DNA from 2 places in the Paenibacillus sp. Y951 genome. Region 1 is predicted to be linked to the other one. Evidence: a T-box and tRNA genes for the amino acid it is inferred to sense, from the RefSeq annotation. Region 1 holds a T-box; the other holds one or more tRNA genes.

Evidence for each region. A T-box is a leader RNA that pairs with one kind of tRNA and senses whether it is charged. The one in region 1 lies ahead of metG (methionine--tRNA ligase), so its partner is inferred to be a tRNA-Met.
Region 2: it encodes a tRNA-Met, which carries the amino acid that the T-box ahead of metG (methionine--tRNA ligase) is inferred to sense. The anticodon was not compared.

What each region holds. Positions count from the first base shown of each region.
Region 1 is NZ_JBXCIY010000001.1:272,756-284,390, forward strand. Features, by position in the region: gene AC1TPB_RS01395 (glucose-1-phosphate adenylyltransferase) at 1-174, shown strand, start outside; gene glgD (glucose-1-phosphate adenylyltransferase subunit GlgD) at 174-1,289, shown strand; gene AC1TPB_RS01405 (hypothetical protein) at 1,263-1,595, opposite strand; gene glgA (glycogen synthase GlgA) at 1,577-3,001, shown strand; gene AC1TPB_RS01415 (glycoside hydrolase family 15 protein) at 3,019-4,986, shown strand; gene AC1TPB_RS01420 (spore germination protein GerPE) at 5,140-5,577, opposite strand; gene AC1TPB_RS01425 (hypothetical protein) at 5,567-5,818, opposite strand; gene gerPC (spore germination protein GerPC) at 5,829-6,635, opposite strand; gene AC1TPB_RS01435 (spore germination protein GerPB) at 6,669-6,878, opposite strand; gene AC1TPB_RS01440 (spore germination protein) at 6,884-7,102, opposite strand; gene AC1TPB_RS01445 (hypothetical protein) at 7,123-7,296, opposite strand; gene AC1TPB_RS01450 (hypothetical protein) at 7,503-7,928, shown strand; gene AC1TPB_RS01455 (hypothetical protein) at 7,994-8,194, shown strand; gene AC1TPB_RS01460 (hypothetical protein) at 8,212-8,436, shown strand; gene AC1TPB_RS01465 (Fur family transcriptional regulator) at 8,511-8,948, shown strand; gene yidD (membrane protein insertion efficiency factor YidD) at 8,969-9,199, shown strand; T-box leader at 9,472-9,722, shown strand; gene metG (methionine--tRNA ligase) at 9,870-11,635, shown strand, end outside.
Region 2 is NZ_JBXCIY010000003.1:266,873-278,507, reverse strand. Features, by position in the region: gene AC1TPB_RS06290 (S-layer homology domain-containing protein) at 408-788, opposite strand; partial or broken gene AC1TPB_RS06285 (S-layer homology domain-containing protein) at 822-896, opposite strand; gene AC1TPB_RS06280 (hypothetical protein) at 908-1,570, opposite strand; tRNA gene AC1TPB_RS06275 (tRNA-Leu) at 1,532-1,620, opposite strand; tRNA gene AC1TPB_RS06270 (tRNA-Leu) at 1,674-1,762, opposite strand; tRNA gene AC1TPB_RS06265 (tRNA-Ile) at 1,779-1,855, opposite strand; tRNA gene AC1TPB_RS06260 (tRNA-Met) at 1,892-1,967, opposite strand; gene AC1TPB_RS06255 (hypothetical protein) at 2,135-2,317, opposite strand; gene AC1TPB_RS06250 (ABC transporter ATP-binding protein) at 2,547-3,440, opposite strand; gene AC1TPB_RS06245 (ABC transporter permease) at 3,444-6,353, opposite strand; gene AC1TPB_RS06240 (efflux RND transporter periplasmic adaptor subunit) at 6,357-7,427, opposite strand; gene AC1TPB_RS06235 (ABC transporter ATP-binding protein) at 7,390-8,109, opposite strand; gene pyrE (orotate phosphoribosyltransferase) at 8,339-8,986, opposite strand; gene pyrF (orotidine-5'-phosphate decarboxylase) at 8,979-9,710, opposite strand; gene carB (carbamoyl-phosphate synthase large subunit) at 9,974-11,635, opposite strand, start outside.

The DNA of each region.
Region 1 (11,635 bases):
ATTATGCCTAAAGTAAAAGTAGGTAGAAACGTGCAAATCTATCGGGCGATTATCGGTGATGGAGCGATCATTGAGGATGGAGCAGTAATCGGTATGCCTGCTAACGAAGAAATAACAGTTATTCCAGTTGGTGAGCATGTGTTTCCACAGGATCAATTGTTGGAGGTGAAGTAATGAAGAATCAAAAAATTATGGGTGTTATTAATCTTATTCATGAAAAAGATGATCTTGATAAATTAACGCAAGGCCGTTGTACAGCAACTGTCCCTTTTGGTTCTCGCTATCGCATTATTGACTTCACACTTTCTAATATGGTTAATTCGCGAATGAATGAAGTAGGTATCTTTGTCCATCAAAAATATCGCTCACTAATGGATCATATCGGAAGCGGGAAAAGCTGGGATCTACAGCATCGTCAAAGTGGGTTATTTGTATTACCTCCGATTACAGATGATGTGCAGGAATTAAGCCGTGGTGATCTATTTCATTTTTACCAAAATCGTGATTACTTCCTACGCTCACAGCCAGAATATGTGCTAATTACTCGGAGTCATATGATTTGCAATATTGATTATCAACAAGTACTTACTTACCATCTAGAGCAAGAAGCTGATATTACGGTTGTATGTAAGGAAAGTATCGAGCCATTACTTGGTAGAGCAAGAAAAGTGCGGATGAATGAAGCAGGCCGAATTAGTGAAATTCAAGAATCTTATGGGCCTATGATTAGTGACTTTTCTAATATGGAAATGTATTTGATGAAGAAGGAATTACTGATGGATCTCGTAGAAACTTCATTGGCCAAAGGTCATGATCATCTTGTCCGTCATGCTATTGTGTCTAAGCTGGATCAATTGAAGGTGTATGGTTATATACATGATGGTTTTCTAGCATGTGTGAATACGATTAATAGTTACTATGCCAATAGTATGAAGCTACTTAATCCGCAAGTTTGGAGAGAGCTATTCTATGAACCAGGACCGATCTACACAAAGGTTAAGGATGGTCCACCGGCGCGTTATAAGCAAAATGCTGTTGTGGAGCAATCTATTATTGCCAATGGCTGCTTAATAGAAGGCACAGTTCGCAATAGTATTTTATTCCGCGGGGTACATGTTCATAAAGGAGCAGTCGTGGAAGATAGTATCATCATGCAAAATGGAATAATTTTACCAAATAGTGTAGTGAAATGCAGTATTTTCGATAAAGATGTTGTTATTAAAGAAAACAGAGAAGTCCGTGGGGTGGAGTCTGGCCCATACCTAGCAGCAAAGCGTCGCATCATCTAGGTAGGGAAGTTCAAAAAGCGGACTTTGATAACGATGTGATGCGTTGTAGCTTACTCGCATCGAATATGAAACGAACTTGGAAAGTACGGTTCGCATGTACCAATAACGTACACTTGCGCTTCCGTCTTTCTCAAGTAGCGTTTCATCTTCTCGGTTCTGAAAGCCCACTTTTTGAACCTTTATTGGAAGCTTCGGGCATTTGACCGCTTGTGTACTCGAAGCGTACACATCGCTAGGTTTTGCTTCGATGCTTGGGTAACTAGATAAAGTTATTGGAGGTAGAGAGGATGAATATACTGTTTGCAACTTCTGAAGCGGTGCCTGTTGCTAAGAGTGGTGGATTAGCTGATGTCGCAGGTGCACTGCCAAAGGCATTAGATGCACAAGATGTAAAGACAAGCGTCGTATTGCCGAAATACGATTCCATTCAGCCTCAATATTTAGAGCACTTCACACTTATCGCTGAATATGAGGTAGGCTTTGGTTGGCGAAATCAATATTGTGGTTTGTGGAAGGGTGAGCTCGAAGGAATCACTTACTATTTAATCGATAACGAGTATTATTTCAAGCGTGGCGGCTTATACGGCTATGATGATGACGCTGAGCGATTTGTATTCTTCTCAGCAGCCGTTCTTGAGGCGGGACCGTATTACGGCGAGAAATTCGATATTATCCATTGTAATGATTGGCAGACAGGTTTAATCCCGTTTTTATTGCGGACAAGATATGCTTATCACCCGGATTGGTCGCAATCTCGCTCCGTATACACAATTCACAATCTGATGTATCAAGGGATATACAGTATTGATAAGATGAAGGAATTGCTAGGGATTGGTGATGAGTATTTCAATGCAGAAGGTCTTGAATTTTTCGGGAATGCAAGCTGCATGAAAGCAGGCTTACAATATGCGGACAAGCTTACAACGGTAAGTCCATCATATGCCGAGGAAATTCAAACCGCCTATTACGGTGAGAAGATGGAAACATTGCTCCAATATCGCCGTGAAGATTTGATCGGCATCGTTAATGGTATCGATGAAAAAATGTTTGATCCAATGGTGGATACGCATCTCGTAGCACCTTATCGTAACTCGCTACCTCGCAAACAAAAAAACAAGCTAGATTTGCAGATTGAAATGGGATTGCCGCAAAATAGTGAGATTCCATTAATCGGTGTCGTATCAAGATTAGTGGAACAAAAAGGTTTTGATCTCATTATTGCTACGTTGGACGAGCTATTACAGGAAAATGTACAGATTGTTATTCTTGGTTCTGGTGATGAGCTATATGAAAAATATTTTTATGAGGCTTCATTACGTTACCCAGACAAATTAAGATTTTGGTTAGGCTATAGTGATCGGATCGCAAGCCGGATCTATGGTGGAGCGGATATGTTTCTAATGCCATCACGATTCGAACCTTGTGGCTTAAGCCAATTAATCTCGCTAAGATATCGTACGGTACCAATTGTTAGAGAAACTGGTGGGCTAAGGGACACTGTTCTTCCATATAATGAATATACTTATTCTGGGAATGGATTCACATTTACGAACTACAATGCACATGATTACTTATATACCGTTCGTTATGCTCTTCGCTTATACAATGACAAAGAGGTATGGAAACGCATTGTAGATAATGGAGCCCGTGAAGATTATAGTTGGAATCGCTCCGCAAAACGATATAAAAAGCTATATCAACAACTTAGCTAAGGAGAGGAGATGGCTTCATGGCACGTCACTTAGCTGTAGGTAATGGGAAGATGTTGCTTAATATGGATCAGCACGGCTTTATTAGAGATATTTATTACCCGTATGTAGGACAACTGAATCATGTAGGAGGGCATTATTGTCGAGTTGGTATTTGGGTACAAGGTGAATTTTCATGGTTGGATCATGCAGAGTGGAAGTTCGAGCTTGATTATCTGGAAGGCTCTCTTGTTACTAACGTTATTGCAAGGCATGACCGATTAGGCATTGAATTACAAATTAATGATGGCATTCATCAAAGAGAATGTATTTTCATTAAACAAGTGACAATCCGCAATTATCGTGATGAAGCTAGGGAAGTGAGACTTTTCTTCCATCAGGATCTAATGATCGAGGGAACAGAAGTTGGAGATACTGCAGTGTATTACCCGGAAAATCATACGATCTATCATTACAAGCGCTCTAATTACTTTATGTTTAATGGATTTTCTGATGAAGGTGGAATTTTACAATATTCTACTGGTGTGAAACGATTCAATACCGCTGAAGGTACTTGGAGAGACGCTGAAGATGGTACGCTTATGGGGAATACAATTGCTCAAGGCTCCGTTGATAGTACGTTAAGCTTCCGTACCATTGTTGGAGGGCATAGTGAAAAGACGATTTTCTACTGGATGTCAATCGGTGCCAATCTAGAGGAAGTGAAGCGTCTAGACCAATATGTTCGTGATCAGCACCCAGAGAAGCTATTAAGTCGAGTGGTTGTATACTGGAATCATTGGTTGCAACGCGCGGAGTCTGATCTCGGAGATTTGCCGAATGAGGTACGTAAATTATTCAAATTAAGCTTATTGCTCGTTCGCACGCAAACCGATGAGAATGGCGCTATTATCGCTGCTAACGACACAGATATTTTGCAGTACAATCGCGACCACTATAGCTATATGTGGCCTCGTGACGGTGCGCTAGTCGCTGATGCAATGTCATTAGCCGGGTATCAAAGTATGATAGCACCATTTTTTCAATTTTGTGCGGATACGATTTCTTCTGATGGCTATTTGTATCATAAATACAATCCAGACGGAACGGTAGGCTCCAGCTGGCATCCGTATATTGTGCAAGGAAATCGTCGCTTGCCGATCCAAGAGGATGAGACGGCATTAGTTCTGTTTGCATTATGGCAAGATTATGCTCGCCATCAAGTTATTGAATTGCCACAAGGGCTATATACGAAACTTATTCGCCCAGCAGCTAATTTCTTAAGCAGTTATATTGAAGAAGATATGAATTTACCGAAACCAAGCTATGATTTATGGGAAGAACGTTATGGCATATGGACCTATACGACGGCCTCTGTCTATGGTGGACTAATCTCCGCCGCTTCATTCACTGATTTATTCGGGGATTATGAGCGTAGTGATCATTATCGTAATATTGCTGAACGAATTAAAAGTGGTATGCTAGAGCATTTGTGGGATGAGGAAGCAGGACGATTCGCTCGCGGTCTAGTGATGAAGGATAATGTATGGGTCAAAGATATGACGCTTGAAAGTAGTATGTTTGGTATTTTGGATTTTGGTGTGTTGCCTGTCGATGATTATCGTGTGCAAAAGACGATGCTATCGATTAAGCAAGGACTACAAGTGAAAACAGAAGTAGGCGGAATTGCTCGTTATGTGAACGACTATTATTTCCAACAATCCGGTGATATTGAACGTATACCAGGTAATCCATGGATCATTTGCACATTATGGGTAGCTAACTTTGAGATTGCGTCAGCGAAAACGATTGCCGACCTTGAAAGCCCAAGACGTACATTGGAGTGGGTTGCCCAGCATACTTTATCAAGTGGGCTGTTAGCAGAGCAATTGAACCCTTTTGACGGTACACCATTATCGGTAGCGCCGTTAACATGGTCACATGCTACGGTTGTTCAGTCGGTATGTAAATACGCTGCAAAATACAAGCAATTAAACCAAATCGTATAGTAAGTAAAAATATAGTTATTCAGTAATAACAATATTTTTAACAGACGGTACCGAATTAATGATGAACTGAACCCCGAATAGTACACTTTTTTTATAGTGTCTACTATTCAGGGTTCAATTCACGAATGACAAAAAGGTATCCTTTCTTAACCGTTAAGGTGAGAAAGGATACTCTTTTTTGTGTGGTTGGGCAACGAAGTGCTGCTCAAAGCTTTTTGAGCGGTACTCGGAATACATTTGCTCGCCATTACCTATCTGGATATTCGACGAGTCAGAGTTAGATATTACTTTCAGTCGGCCGATGGTGATATCTGGTATGGCGTTAAGATCCAATGGTTGCTCCATATCAGATGCTCGTTCAACGATTTTGCTAGGGTAGAGAAGTCGCTTTAGATTGGGAGATGGCTTACAAAATAATTGATATTGATTAAAATCAGGCTCATCTCCCGTATTCCTTGTTACGTCTTGTAATACAACGATACTTCTACTGATCATCGAAGTATTGTCGCGATCACCCACTTGAATGATCGAGCTTGAGGAGTTACTAATAACATTTAAGTTGGTGACACTAGAAAGCGTATTATGACTCATAACGATATTTTCCCTTACTTATGGAAGGCTGAGGTAATTGGATTATTTTACCAGATGGACATAGTGCAGGCTTTGAAGCAGAATTAAAGGGGCCAATTTGACAGCCATCTGGTGGTGTTTCGATAGTGGAATAAAGTACAACTTGGTCGTTATCCCCAACTTGGATATTTGAACAACTTGAGTTAGCGATGACATTAACTTGGTCCACATGCAGATGTTGCTCTTGAATAATAATTTTCATTGGTAATCTCCTATCGTACAGCGTTCTCTTGTAAATAGTGCCTAATTGCAGTCTCTATATCATGCCATGTACGTTCACTTACCGATCTTTCTATCTTTTCCCATTCATGTTGTAGCTCTTGATCAGAAGAGGGAGCAATTCGATTCAAAGAGGGTGCCTCATCAGCTACGTAATGATGAATTCGAGCCTCAATTTGCTTTTCTAGATCAATAATGATTTGGGTGATATGATCGTCATTAATTGGGATGTCCAATCGTGAACTCATCTTGCGAATATAGCCTACTCCTTGTTCGTGAAGATAAGTGCGTAATTGATCACTCAAATGCTGCTCAAAACCGACGGGGAAGTTCGATGAATTTTCAGTTGGAGGGGTATTATTTGCCGAAGGAATGCTATTATGCACGGATGTTTTCATTGGTTTGGAAAGATCATGAGCGGTATTACCTTCCACAAATTTTGCCTTGGAATTGGGATGTGTTGAATTACTATGAACATTTTTCTGTTTCATAGCTAACTCTTCTATCATTGTCGGTAATTGACTGGCACTTGCTGTTGACATACCAATTTGTAAGGAACCTTCTAATGTTTCTACTTTTAATTGATCAAAATGATATTCAATTTTATCAACATGAAAAATTGGAGGGGTATTAGAGCTAGGAATTTGTTTTTGAACTGCTAGTTGTTGCTCAAGTTGGGATATTGTTGCTTGTAATGTATCAATCGTATCTTGTTGTTCTTGCAGTCGTTGTTCGATACGGAACGCCCATTGTTGCCATGGGTTCAACTGCGAAGATGACGAAGATTCAGAATTATACATCGTAGATCCAGCCCTTCTATAATTGAATTGTTATTATGTTGGATTGGGAAGTGGGACAAGAAAAGGTGTGAATTGATCCATGGGAGACATTCCATCAGGTCCTGTTGTTGAAGGTAATGATTGTGTAGATACATGAGAAATAGCAGAAATAGCTCCTGAAGTACCAATTTGAAAAACGGAGCTATTCGAAAGCGTCTCAATATGAATACTATGAATGTTAATTTGTTGCTGTACCGTTAACATAGCGATCACAATACTCCGCTGACATTGTCTACAAGATCATTATCTAATGAATTGGTAGCACTTAGTCCCGTATTAGAATTTGCTAAACTACCTGTTAAGAAAGAACCAGCGCCAGCATAGGTTTTGGAAGAGCTAGAAGGTGATACTTGAACAGCATCACCGAACTGTACGATTCCACTAGAGCCGTTACTAACTACATTTACAAAGCCAACGATTGATGGCATGAACTCACCTACTTCACTGTTTATTGTAGTTTATGCATCATAAGCCTAAGCGTTCCTTGTAGGGGAAGTTCAAAAAGCGAGCTTTGATAACGAAGAATATGCTGACGTAGCATATTCGACATCGAATATGAAGAGAACTTGGGAAGTCCGGGCCGCGTGTACCAATAACGTACACTGGCGCTTCCGCCTTTCACAAGTAACGCTCCATCTTCTCGGTTCTGAAAGCCCGCTTTTTGAACTTTGATTTGAAGAGGTAGTGCAAAAATCAGACTTTGATAACGATGATCGACTTCGTAGTTTATTCGACGTCGAAAAAGTCCTTGATCAGTTAATAACGAGTAGCCTACTTGTTAGCTGGTGCATAAGCTAATCTATACATGAAATAGATGAGGTGGGATTATTGAAAAATTGGGATGATTTCGAGAAGTGGTTTAGCAATGCTAATTTCCCCAAAAATCTGGAGAGCCTAAGGGAAATTCCAGTGGTCGATAATTGGATTAATCAGATTAAGCAAGCAACGGGTACTCCAGTCAATAAACATGAGCAAAGACCGAAAGCTAGCTATCAGATAAAAGAAGGAAAAGAGTCGCTTGAAGTGATTTATCAACTTCCGATAGGATATGATCAAGATGAAATCATACTCTTTGTTAGGGAAGACTTTGTGAAAATAGAAGGGTTACCAGATCAGCATATTGAATTGATTAAGCTGCCAAAATTAGTGAAATCTAGAGTGTGTAAAGCAAAAATTGAAGAAGATCAGCTAATTATTCGATTGGCGAAACGACCAAGACCAATAAAATTTTATCGACATTCTATAACAAACTAGCTAATAATCTCGCGATCTAGTATAATGTCTAATGATTACGATTAGATCGTGAAGGAGTGTCCACCGTGTCAGTAGTAAATGTAAGCGATGTTTCTGCGGATTTATTTATAATTGCCATTATTTTTATTTTACTTATTTTTGGATTGTTGAGCTTTGGGATTTTACAAATGTTTCAACAAAGATTCCGTTTGGGTTGGTACAATTTTGCCGGTGCTCTAGTTAGTTTTATTGTGCTAATGATTATTCTTAATATTTGGTACTTATAGCAACTGGAGGTGTCAGCATGTATTGGCAAGTCATATGGTTCGGTGTTAATCTATTGTTCGTCGCTTCGCTTATTACGACGTTATTTCTTCACCGATCTGTCTCGATGGCTCGTCTAGGGCGAGCGCCGGAGACCAAGATTCGACAGTTGACATTGATACGTAATTTGTTATGGGGATTAACAGCAGTGTTTTTCGTAGGTATGAGTGGTGCCTTTGTTGCAGATATGTATTATAACGGGTAGAATACGAAGCTCTCTTTGTACAAGGGGGCTTTTCTCAATACATGATAATAATATAGTTGTTGGGAGGTCAATTGATGCAAACATTTGATGAAATCGTTACGCTTATGTCAGCTAGAGGTTTACGAGTAACAGATCAGCGTAAAACATTAGCGAAGCTATTCTCAGAATCGGTAAGCTACTTGTCTCCGAAAGATGTATACGATCATATGGGGAAAACGTATACAGGACTTAGCTTTGATACGGTCTATCGAAACCTTCGCGTTATGGAGGAGCTAGGTGTATTAGAACAAGTGATGTTCGAAGAAGGCGTGAAGTTCAAAATTCATTGTCGTGCGCATGATCATCACCATCATATGATTTGTCTTGGCTGCGGAAAAACATATCCGATTAAATTTTGTCCAATGGATCAAACAGATGTTCCGACTGATTTTAAAGTGATAAGGCATAAATTCGAAGTATTCGGTCATTGTAAGGCTTGTGCTGAGGAAGAGCAAATTCAAGGCGGCGAATAATAATGAGTTTCGGTCATGTTATGAAATCAATCGTTAAGGCTCCTATTAAATTTTACCGCTTATTCATCTCGCCACATAAGCCACCGACTTGCCGATTTCATCCGACGTGCTCAGCCTATGGTCTTGAAGCGATTGAAAAGCATGGTCCGTTCAAAGGGACATGGTTAATGATTAAGCGTATTAGTAAATGCCACCCGTTTCATCAAGGTGGAATCGATTATGTTCCTGAACCTAAACCGAAGAACAGATAGCGTCACTTGACATTGGCGTCTACATTTTTTATATTAGAGATATATCATTTAATGAAAGTTAGTTTTTTTGAACTGCCTATTTCAATAAAGGTTCAAAAAGCGGACTTTCAGAACCGAGAAGATGGAGTTAATTTTTGAAAGATGGAAGCGCAAGTGTACGTAATTGGTACACGCGAACCGTACTTTCCAAAATTCCCTTCATATTCGATGTCGAGTAAGCTACGATAGCTACACATCGTTATCAAAGTCCGCTTTTTGAACTACCTATACAGTAATAGCCAGTGAAGAGATGAGTACAATACCCTTCCTTTGTAGAGAGTACGGCGCTTGGTGGAAGCCGACATGCTGAAGGTGTTGGAATATGGTCTTGGAGGCTCCTTGTTCGAGCGGATAACGTGAGGGCGAGGCGTATGTCTGCGATAAAGATATTGCCAGTTGGCAATCTAAGAAGCAAGACGAGCGCAATTTTTGCAAGTCTTGGAATTTGGGTGGTACCACGTGAGTATTAGCTCTCGTCCCATGTTGGACGAGAGTTTTTTGCGTTTTTTTCGGTATTAGAGGCAGTTCAAAATCGCTGACTGTGATCACGAGGTAACGCTGTCGTAGCGTATTCGGTGGCGAATATGCCTACTTTTTGAACTACAATATATTAAATTTAGGAGATGATCCAATGTCCAGCAACAACAGCTTCTACATCACAACACCAATTTACTATCCGAGTGATAAGTTACATATCGGTCATGCCTACACAACAGTAGCGGGAGACGCTACAGCACGTTATAAACGTCTACGTGGCTATGATGTATGGTATTTGACGGGTACAGATGAGCATGGTCAAAAAATCGAACGAAACGCTTTGAAAAGTGGTAAAACTCCGATTGAATTTGTTGATGAAATTGTTCATGGTATTCAACAGTTATGGGCTAAGCTAGAAATTTCCAATGATGATTTTATTCGTACAACAGAAGAGCGTCATAAAGTCGTTGTTGAAAAGTTATTCAAGAAATTACTCGATCAAGATGATATTTACAAAGGATCATATGAAGGCTGGTACTGTACACCATGTGAGTCTTATTTCTTAGAAAATAAATTAGTTAACGGAAACTGTCCTGATTGTAGTCGTCCCGTTGAATTACTGAAAGAAGAAAGCTATTTCTTCCGTATGAGCAAATATGCAGATCGTTTACTGAAATATTATGAAGATCATCCAACGTTCATTCAGCCAGAATCACGTCGTAATGAAATGATCAACAACTTTATTAAGCCTGGTCTAGAAGATCTTGCCGTATCGCGTACATCATTCGATTGGGGTATTAAAGTTCCAGGAGATCCAAAGCATGTGATCTATGTATGGATTGATGCTTTGTCCAACTATATTACAGCTATCGGTTATGGTGATGATACGAAAAAAGATATGTTTGAGAAATACTGGGCTGCAGATGTGCATCTTGTTGGGAAAGAAATTGTACGTTTCCATACGATTTACTGGCCGATTATGTTAATGGCATTAGATTTACCGCTGCCGAAAAAGGTATTTGCACATGGTTGGTTATTGACGAAGGAAGGTAAAATGTCAAAATCTAAAGGGACAGTTATTGATCCTGTTGTCCTTATCGATCGTTATGGTCTAGATGCACTTCGTTATTACTTGCTACGTGAAGTGCCATTCGGTTCTGATGGTGAATTTACACCGAATAACTTTATCGAACGTATTAACTTCGATCTTGCTAACGATCTAGGTAATCTGTTGAATCGTACCATTGCGATGATCGATAAATATTTCGCAGGAAATATTCCAACAGACTTTGGTGTGACTTCTACATTTGATGAAGAACTTGAAAGCTATGCGCTATCTACGCTGAAGCAAGTAGAGGAAGCAATGGATAAAATGGAGTTCTCTGTGGCGCTAACTGCGATCTGGAAATTTGTAAGTCGCACGAATAAATATATCGATGAGACTCAACCATGGGCATTGGCGAAAGATCCGGCAGAAGCTACTAAGCTAGCTTCCGTTATGGGTCATCTAGCGGAATCTCTTCGTTCGATTAGCATTATGATCCAGCCATTCTTAACACATGCACCGCGTCAAATGTGGCAGCAGCTTGGAGTTGTTGAAGGTGAATTAACTGCTTGGGATAGCATTGCCATTTATAATAAAATCCCAGCAGGTACGAAAGTAGAGAAAGCTGATCCTATTTTCCCTCGTCTTGATCTTGAAGAGGAAGTAACATTCATTACTAGCTCTATGAAGGGCGGCAGTGCTACTGTTGAACCTACACCTGCTATTGAAAAACCTGCAGATAGTAAAGAAGAGATCGGAATTGAAGATTTCGCTAAAGTAGAATTACGTGTTGCTCAGGTCATTCAAGCGGAACCTGTACCGAAAGCGGATAAATTGTTGAAGTTGCAGCTTGATCTAGGTTACGAGCAACGACA
Region 2 (11,635 bases), on a different contig from region 1:
CTGTTCTTTTTTCTCCGTGGCGGCTGTTTCTGCTGAATTAACGAACAGCGTAGCTTTGCCGACGGATATTTTCATTTTATTATTGGACATAAAACATTTCAAAGCAAGTAATCTATAAAGCACATTTAATTTCAAATCACTATATCTGTCTAGGGCAAATTAAATAAACTTACATACATTAGTTTATCTTGATATAAGGTGGTGTTCTTGATGAAACACAAAAAGACTTTAGTTGTGCGCCTTAGACCTGGCCAAAGATTACTTGTAATTGCGAAAAAAAATCGTCGCCATCATTCCTAGATAGTATTAAATTCTGCATACAAAAAACTTGACGCCAACATGACGTCAAGTTTTTTTGTTTGAGTGCATCACTTAAAATACGCTCAACTCCATTATTTATGGCTTACCTAGTAATCAAGCACACGAAGTGCTAACGTAATAGCATCCGCACGAGTAGCTACTTTATCAGGACCAAATGTATTATTGCTGTATCCTACCACCAAACCATACTTAACTGCTGTAGCAACATAAGCTCTTGCATAAGCAGGAATGTTAGAAGCATCGGCGAAAGTTAACTCATCCTCTGATACAAGCTCTAGACCCAATGCTTTAACAATCATTACTGCCGCTTCTGTACGTGTAATGTCACCAGTTGGACGGAATGTGTTATCGTTATAGCCTGTTAGTATACCCGCCTCTACCGCTTGCTGAATATACTCTTTAGCCCATCCTTGAATTTTATCTGCATCATTATATTTCACTTCACCTTTTGCAGCTTCAAGTTTCATTGCGCGAACTAGAATAGCTGTGAACTCAGCACAATTAACTTCTTGATTCGGCTTGAATGAACCATCACTATAACCATTTACAAGTTTTAATGATACAGCGCGTTCGATCGCCGCTTTTGTTAAGGCTCAGGTGCTGTAGGATTGTTATGCTCATGAATTGCAGCTTGCAAAGCTGTCAAAGTAGTTTGCATTGTCGCTAACTTAGTAATATATGTATTAGCAGCTTCTGCATTTGCAATCGCTGACTCAAACGCCGTTGAGCGATCCGTTAGCGTCTCTGCTGCTGCAATAGCACTAATCAATTGAGCTTTCGTATTATCAATATCATTGCCAATAACTACTGTTACTTCATGAGAAGATAACAATCCTCCAGGAGTAATTTTATATTTTGTTGTTGCTGTAAATTGATCAGTAAGATCTTTCAACTCATATCTTTTCACAATTGTGTCAGCATTTTCAATAACCATTGTTCCTGGATCGTTATTAATAATAAACTCTAATGCAAAAGACTTAGTCATTTCTACTTCTAAAAATTGTGTACCATTATTTACAACAATGTAAGGATTCTTGAAAAATTCATTTACCTCTATTGAATGCCACTCTACAAGGAATAATTCATTTCTAATCCATGCCCTTGAATCTAAAACATCGAAACAACAAAAAACCCCCTTCAAGCTTAGCTTGAAGGGGGTTGGATTATTCAATGAATTTGCTACATAATAGAGTGAATCTAATAAATCAAATGGTGCCGAGAACCGGAATCGAACCGGTACGGTAGTCACCTACCGCAGGATTTTAAGTCCTGTGCGTCTGCCAGTTCCGCCACCCCGGCGTAGTACTATGTATACAATATTCAATTGAACAATCAGTCAACCTAGGAAATAATGGTGCCGAGAACCGGAATCGAACCGGTACGGTAGTCACCTACCGCAGGATTTTAAGTCCTGTGCGTCTGCCAGTTCCGCCACCCCGGCAAGGGTATGTAGCTAATGGTGGGCCCTGAGGGACTCGAACCCCCGACAAATCGGTTATGAGCCGACTGCTCTAACCAGCTGAACTAAGGGCCCTTAATAATATAATGATAACTCATTATGTCCAAAGGTTGGTTGCGGGGACAGGACTTGAACCTGTGACCTTCGGGTTATGAGCCCGACGAGCTGCCAACTGCTCCACCCCGCGTCATTGCTATTTCAAACGTTATCGCAACGGCGACATGTATTAATATACAACATTCAAACATATTACGTCAAGCATTTTTTAATATTTTTATTTATTTTTTATTTTCACAACTTTTATTCATAAAAATTACCAGTATTAATAGGTTTACACTGCTTTATACCTATGTACTATATTAATCCCCTTGAATTATTCAATAAATATTTCACTCCATATCTTCCCTTTAACGATTTGAATATTTCTATTTCCTGAGGACAATCAAGACCATACATCCAATAATCACTTTCCATTCTCTGTACAACACAACTTGCTTGAAACTTTGATTCATATAATCTAATCCAATATATCCACATCTATTGTTACCTCCCAAAACTTTTCGTAACTCCTTGATAGACTTCCTAGTAACGAAAAGTTACTTCGAAAGCATTAGCCAAAGATAACGATAGATTACCCATTTCACACAAAATCATTCCAATTAATAAATTAATGTAACAAAATAAGAAAAAATCCCCTTATCGCTAACAATGTTAAGTTCCAAGTATCGAACTTTCTACACATCGTCGACGATAAGGGGATTACTCTTTATTCTTCCTTTAGCTGAATCTGCGGTGATCTAATCGTAATCTTCTCACCATCAAACTCCATTAATACTTTATCTTTAATATCCATTGCCTTCAAATATTCTTTTGGAACTTGAAGACGACCAACTTTATCAACAACCACATAAGCAACATGCTCATTTTGTGAGGTATGCGCTGATAACGATACAAAGCCTTCACCATGCGAGCCGATCTCTGGGTTATGCTTCACAAATTCCGTACTCGTTAAGCCGTCTCTAATCGCAACAACGCGGTCAACTTGACTGGCTAAGGTCATATCATGGGTAACGATAACGATCGTGACACCGATCTCCTTATTCAGCCTACGAAAAATATTCATAATCATATCAGATGTCGCAGTGTCAACCGATCCTGTAGGCTCATCTGCTAGTAGCAGCTCTGGACGATTAGATAACGATATCGCAATCGCCACACGCTGCTGCTCACCGCCTGAGAGCTGATGCAATTTATTATGCATCCGGTGCTTCAAACCAACCCATTCTAGAAGCTGCGTCGCATACGTACGATCCAACTTTCCAGAAAGCATCATTGGCATTTCAACGTTTTCAAGAGCTGTCAAATACGGCAATAGGTTTCGAGCATTGTTTTGCCAAATAAAACCTACCGTATCCCGCTTATAGCTTACACGCTCTTCCTCAGTCATTTTCAACAGATCCCAAGGACCCACTTTAACTTGCCCTGCAGAAGGACGATCTAAGCCACCTAGCGTATTTAAGAGCGTTGATTTACCACTACCACTATTACCGATAATAGCCATCAATTCACCCTTCTCAACGGTTAGGTTCAAGCCTTGTAGAGCGACAACTTCCAAATCGTCAGTTTTATATATTTTTACTAATCCTTCACAATAGATCATGAATTATCGCTCCTCTCCCATTTTCACAGCTTGATGTACTTTAAGCTTTTTGATATGAAGGAGTAAGAACCCAGCACCAATTGACATCATCACAAGCACGACTAGCATCAATTGATTCGTATCGCTAGCTTGGAAGATAACACGGAATGGTGGAACCATTTCCGAGGCGTTGTCCGCCGATTGTAAAAATGGTAAGAAGATGTAGCTGACAACTTTACCAATACCAAATCCGAGTCCAATTGCAAGTCCCGCCGTCAATATTTGCTCAATCAGCAACATGCTAGTTAACTGTGACTTCGATAGCCCCATCGCACGTAACACACCAAATTGAACGACCCTACCCGACAAATTGAAGAACCAGTATAGTAGATAACCTGCTAGAGTAACCGCAATCGTAACGAGGAATCCAAGACTTAAAATCCCAAATACGCCACCTCTTGTCGGTAATTTCGATTGAATAAGTAGATCATTACGTACATCTTTCCATGTAACTACATCTAATTTATTAGCAGCTAGATTTTCAAGTAGTGGAGCAACAAGCGCATCCGGTTCCATCTTCACCCATACTTCATAAGGAATTAGCGGTAATTGATCATATATATAGTCCAAGTTAGCAATTAAGAACGGTTCACTATCTGGATATAAATTAGGCCAGAATGGAACGATGCCTTGCACTGTAAAATCTAATGTTCCATCTGTGAAACTTACTGAAATGAGATCGCCTAACTTCAATTGATATTTTTCAGCAATGTTTTCTGGTATTAGAGCACCATGCTCAGCCAATCCAAGGTATGACAAGTAATACGCCGGATCATAATCATACAAATCGTCTCCGAACCAAGCTACATCATAGAAATCTTTATTATCAATTCCCATAATTGTACCTTTCCCAACCGTCTTACCTGATACAATAATATTATTTTTGGACTGAAGTACTCTTGTAGCGGCTTCTACGCCAGGACTAGTTCGGAATACTTCGAACGGTGGTTCTGTATAGAGTAACTTCTGAGGTTGGTTATTATTCCCATTACCTCCACCATTTCCTCCGTTGCCGCCACCGCCGCCATTGCCTCCACCGTTTCCGCCGTTATTACCACCATTATTCCCGCCATTGTTATTGCCATCATCAGGTTTCTTCGTAGGAATCTTTTCAGGAATTCCGCCCCAATTCGTATGAACAATAACATCAGCACCATTTTTATACAGCGTTCGCTCCGTTGAGTTCAAGTCTATCGTACGAGCAGCCGAAGCATTATACACACCTAAACCGATCGTTAAAATAAGCAATGTCATCAATGGATAGTAGCCTTTAGAAGAACGAGATAATTGTGTTAACGTCAAGTAAGATGATACAGGTAAATACCTTTTACCTAGCCAATTGCATAGTGATATTATCCACGGGAAAATCCGCAGACATAGCAATCCAAGCGCAAAAATTGCTATTGCAGGTACAAAGAATAAAAACGGTTGAATTTGCATTTGATCACTTGATACGCCTGAATTAACAGTAAGTAATTGACGTTCATTGAACAAATACCAACCATAGATTGTAACGAGCACTAATATAATATCCAAATACCATTTTTGCCAAAATGGCTTTTTGTCAGATCGAGCCAAATCTTGTTTGTAACTAACGATGGAGGCTCTTGCGTACTGTACCGCTGGAATAATTGTTGCTAATAAAGCGACAACAACAGCTATAATTCCGGCAATAATCGTTTCTACAGAGAATCCAATCGTAATCGACTTACGATTGACAAAGGATAAAAATCCATCTGCTGATCCAATACTTTTGGACATAAACCAACCAATCAAAGGACCGATAACAAGAGCGATCAAACCAAGCATTATACTTTCGACGACATACATGCCTACAATTTGTCTTGTTCCTGCACCTCTACTGCGAAGGACAGCAATATCACTGCGTTGTTTATCTAGCGATTGTCTCGCATTCATCATAATGAAATAAATAACCATTGCTAGCATTGGCGCAGCTAAAGTAAATAGCATCGTTTGTAATTCATTACTTTGCGCCCGGAAAGCTTTCAATGTTTCGGCGAATGATTGCTCTACTTTCGTATCTTTAAGTCGTTGGTACAACTCAATATCTAGACGATTTAAAGTAGAAGCCAGTTCATTAATTTGACTACTTTTAATTTGTGAAAGATCAAATGAATAATACCAAGATGCAGACTGCAAGAAATTATTTTGTTTTTTCAGTAGTTCTTCTTGAAACAACGTTTCATTAACAAACAGTGTTCCAAATTGCGATTCTACCCCTTGAGCCCAGTACGCATCAGAAATGTCTGTTGGCGATACAATACCAACAATTTGCACAACGATTTGTTTACTATTATCAGCACGATAATAGTATAGATCGCCAACATGCACATCATTACGATACATGCCTTCTTCAATCATAACCGCTTCCAGTACGCCTTTATCGGTAAGCTTGTCACTGAACCATTGTCCTTGTACAAGTTCATTATGTTCCTGTAAACCACTCATCGATTGAATATTTAAGGAACGTGTGCGACTCGGATCTACTTTATCAGGAAAGACTGGGGTCACATTACTAGGACGTATTCCATATTGTTGCACGAAGGTATCAAACGGGAAACCTATCGTTTTGGGAATATCATCCTTAATATATTGCTCTACAGAGAGCAATCCATCCATATTATTGCCATTTGCAGGTACGCCTTGATATTTCATCATTAAAGATCCTGCAGGCTTACTTTCACTATCTACCTTCAATTGTTGTGCAATGACGCGTTTCAAAGCTCCATCTGCATACATTGGAATACTTGTGGCAAATGCGACAGCAACAATAAGTCCTAACAAAGTACTTAATGTTAGCCAACGAGTATTCCACATTTTACGGAAAATAAAGCGAAAGAAGGGTACACCCATATCTTATCTCCCTACTACTTTCTGACCAGGCTTTAAGCCTTGTAAAATTTCGACTTCAGTAGCAGTCTGCTGTCCGACTTCTACATCTACTTCACTTTTTTGCCCTTTTTCATCAACTACTTGAACATAAGTACGGTTACCTATGCTTCTTAGTGTAGATGGTGGGATGACAATCGCATTTTCTGTACGACTAGTGATGACGTTAATAGAAGCAGTTAGACCGCGAGCCGCTCCCTCAGGTAATTTATCAATCTGTACAATCATATAATCCTCGATACGATCAATTTCACCTGCTGCACCGCCTGATCCGTTTCCACCATTATTAGAATCAGTAGATTTAGTAGGAAGTTGTTTCACTTTTCCTTTAATGGAACCACCGTTACTAATAGAAACCGTAGCTTCCATACCAATAGCAACTTTTTCTTGCTCTGTTTTTGTTAATTTCGCGCCTGGAACAAGCATTGTTGTATTGGCTACAATGGCAATCGGAGCATAAGCTTTAATAAGATCGCCTTTTTTTGCAGTTAGCGATACGATCGTGCCTGAGAATGGTGCTGTAATGACACCTTTTGCAATTTCTACTTCCGCATCAGCTAGCTTCTGTCTCTTTTCTTCAAAAGCGATACGTTCAGATTCGTATTGAGCTTGATCCATCTCATCTCTTGAACGTAGTAATTCCTTCATGGCTAGTTCATCGCGTTGAAAAGCGAGTTTATCTAGACGTAAAGTTTTTTGCAGTTCACTTACATCAAGCTCTGCAATGACTTGTCCAGCAGTAACTGTATCACCTGTCTTCACGTGCACATCTTTTACATTAAGATCACCTTTAGTGAAATACATCGTTTCTTCTTCTAATGAAATAATTTTACCAATAACTGTTACCGTTGTTTCTAATGTTTTCGTAGCAACTGTATGCTCTGGCTTTTGCGAGATTTTCGGAGGAATAATATTAGGTATAACTTCCTCTTCTTTTTCATTCGGTAATAGACTACAACCACTTAATAATAGTGCTAGAATAACCATTGATATACTTGCTTTACGAGATAAATTTGCCATCCACCATTTCATAAACATGGTCTGCAACCTCCAAAATTGTAGGATCATGTGTCGTCATACATATCGAAATTTGTTCATACTTAATAATGCTTTGAAATAACGCCATTACTTGTGCGGACATCGCAGTATCCAATTCAGCAGTAGGCTCATCTGCAAGTAATAGAATTGGACGATGTGCAATAGATTTTGCTATAGCAACACGTTGTTGTTCACCACCAGATAATTCATACGGGCGATGATGCATACGTTTTTCAAGTCCAACAAGTGTTAAGCATTCTTCAACGCGCTCTTTCCATTCTTTTTTGGGACGATTCGCCATCCGCAAAGAAAGTTCGACATTTTCATAAGCAGATAATAACGGCATTAAGGCAAACGCTTGAAAAATAAAGCCCATTTCATTGCGTCGTATTAATGTCCTTGCCTTATCACTTAGCGTATCGAACGGTTTACCATTGAAATCAATACTCCCTTTGCTTGGCGTATCTAATCCGCCAAGACTGTTCAATAAAGTCGTTTTACCTGAGCCTGATCTTCCTTTTAACATGACAAGCTGTTGACGTTCAACTGTCATATTAAGTCCCTTTAACACATGAAGATCTTTGCCACCCACTTGAAAGATCCGTTCCATCTCTCGCACTTGTAATAGTGGAGTGTGACTAGGCTCGACATCATTTTCTTGAATATGTAACTGTTCATTCATATAATCTCATGACACCCCTCACACTTATTCTATATTAGAGACGTTTAATAGTTGGAAAAGGTTACAACTTTTAAAATATTTTCTGAAAATTTTCTAATAACGTCGAAATATCATTATAACATTCATTGCTGTGATGTAATCAACTAAAATAGACATTATCATTTCATTACTGCTGAAACGATAATGTCTACTATATACTGCCTTTATGTTCAAACATCATTGCTGTCGTTTAATTGTTGTAAGCTTGAGGATTAGCTCTCCATGATTGAAGTGCTGCTACATCATCTTGAGCAATTTCTCCAGTGGCAACAGCTTGTTCAATTAATGCAGAATAATTGGAAATGGTTTGCAATGGAATCCCTGCTTCCGCAAACGCATCAATAGCCGATTGGAACTGATACGTAAAGATAGCCAATACTGCAAGTGGCACTGCTCCAGCTTCACGAACAGCAAGTGCTGCTTTCAATGAGCTACCACCAGTAGAAATCAAATCTTCGATAACGACAACTTTTTGGCCCGGTAGTACGCGACCTTCGATTTGATTTTGCTTACCATGTCCTTTAGCTTTATCACGAATATAAGCCATTGGTAAGTTCATTTTTTGTGCGACCCATGCAGCATGCGGAATACCTGCTGTTGAAGTACCAGCAATCACTTCAGCGTCAGGGTACATTTCATTAATTAATGTCACAAAACCATCTGCTACTTTTTCACGAATTTCCGGATAAGTCATCGTAAGACGATTATCGCAATAAATAGGCGATTTTATGCCAGACGTCCATGTGAATGGTTCATTCGGACGAAGCGCTACTGCTTTTATTTCTAATAATGATGCAGCAATATCTTTTGCAAGCTGTTCCAATGATACTTTACTCATATGAGATTAACTCCTCAATAATAGATTCAATTGCTAACCGCGGATCAGTTGCAGCTGTTATCGGACGACCGATAACCATGTAGTCAGTCCCTTGACGTAATGCTTCACTAGGCGTCATAATGCGAGATTGATCATTCAGTGCTGCTCCTAATGGACGAATACCAGGTGTAATCGTTTGGAATGCTTGTCCACAAGCATTTTTAATCGCAATAACTTCCGATGGTGATGCAACAACGCCATCCAGCCCTGCTAATTGCGTTAACTTCGCGTAAGAAAGCACTGCAGCTTCAACCGTACCAGTAATTCCGATCTCACCATTCATAACTTGCTGACTCGTACTAGTTAACTGTGTAACTGCGATTACCGCTGGGCGTTGCTTATTAGAACTGGCCTGATGTACTCCTTCAAGCGCAGCCTCCATCATAGCACGACCACCTGCAGCATGAACGTTGAACATATCAACACCTAGCGCTGTAATACTCGCTGCTCCACCTTTGACAGTGTTAGGAATATCATGCATTTTCAAGTCTAAAAATACACGGAAGCCGCGATTTTTAAGCCCTTCTACAAAAGTGGGGCCTGCAGCGTAGTATAGCTGCATGCCCACTTTCATATAGCAAGGAATTCCTTTCAATTGCTGAATTAACTGCTCCGCAGCAGTTGCACTTGAATAATCAAGAGCAACCATAATTTTCGAAGCCGCCTCTGCTTTTGTAAGTGACATACCTTGCCCTCCTAAAATTTTTCGAGCAACGAAAAATTGCATCGAAAGCATAATCCTAAAACTTTTTGTTTACTCCATGAAAATACTTCTTGGTAACAAAAAGTTACTTCGTAAGCATGTCCTAAAACTTTTTGTTTACTTCATGAAAATACTTCTTAGTAACAAAAAGTTACTTCGTAAGCATAATAATTTATGGTTATCTACTTGATGATGCTTCCTGGTAACAAATAGTTACTTCAAAAGCATCATCTAAAATTTGTGGTTTACTTCTGTTGCAATACTGGCATAGCGCTAGAAGTGAAGTTAATAGTTTGCATCATTGTAAGTAATGCTCTTACTGTATCAAGTGATGTCAAAATTACTACCCCATTCTCAACTGCTTCACGACGAATACGGAAGCCGTCACGTTCTGGAGTTTTGCCCTTCGTAAGTGTATTTACTACGAATTGAGCATGTCCTTCACGGATATGGTCAAGAATATTTGGAGCACCTTCACTTAATTTATTAACTCGCTCTACATATAACCCTGCTGCTTCTAGCGCATCTGCAGTACCACCAGTTGCCATTAATTTGTAGCCTACATTTGCAAAACCACGCATTAATTCAACTGTTTCTTGCTTATCTTTATCCGCTACTGTTACAAGAATTGTACCAGAGTTAGGAATTTTCATACCTGCACCAATAAGTCCTTTGTACAATGCTTTTGCAAATTGTACGTCGCGCCCCATTACTTCACCTGTAGATTTCATCTCAGGCGTTAATGTAGGGTCAACACGGCGAAGTTTCGCGAATGAGAATACTGGAACTTTAACTGATACATGATCATCTTCAGGCCATAAACCATCTACATAACCAAGATCAGCAAGTCTTTCATTCAAGATTGCACGAGTTGCCAGATTCGCCATCGGCAGATTTGTTACTTTACTTAAGAATGGTACTGTACGAGAAGAACGTGGGTTAACCTCGATTACATATACTTTCTCTTCGTGAATAACAAACTGGATGTTAACAAGTCCAATAACTTTAAGTGCTTTTGAAATTTTAATGGTAATGTCTACAATTTGTTGCTTAATATCGTCAGATAATGATTGCGGCGGATATACAGCAATCGAGTCACCAGAGTGAACTCCTGCGCGCTCCACATGCTCCATAATACCTGGAATAAGTACCGTTTCACCATCACAGATTGCATCAACTTCAGCTTCTTTACCAAGCATATAACGGTCGATCAACACTGGATGTTCTGGGTTGATTTTTACTGCTACCTTCATATAGCTAAGTAGTTCCTCATCAGTATAGACGATTTCCATAGCGCGTCCACCAAGTACATACGATGGTCTTACAAGAACCGGGTAACCAATCACTGCAGCTGTAGCTACTGCTTCATCAACAGTTGTAACTGTTTTACCATCTGGTTGAGCGATATCTAAGCTACGAAGTAAAGCTTCGAATTTCTTACGATCTTCCGCTTCATCAATACTTTCAAGGCTTGAACCAAGAATTTTCACGCCAGCTTTAGAAAGTGGTGCAGCAAGGTTAATCGCTGTTTGACCACCGAACTGAACGATTACGCCAATTGGTTGCTCTTGCTCGATAACGTTCATTACATCCTCGAAGAATAATGGCTCAAAGTATAGACGATCAGATGTACTGAAGTCAGTCGATACTGTTTCAGGGTTGTTATTAATAATAACTGCTTCGTAGCCTGCATTTTGAATAGCCCATACAGCATGAACAGTTGAGTAATCGAACTCAATACCTTGACCGATACGAATTGGTCCAGAACCTAGTACAAGGATTTTTTCTTTCGTTGTATCCGTTACTTCATTTTCTACTTCGTATGTGGAGTAGTAATATGGTGTAACTGCTTCAAATTCTGCAGCACAAGTGTCAACCATTTTATAAACTGGAATCATACCTTGCGA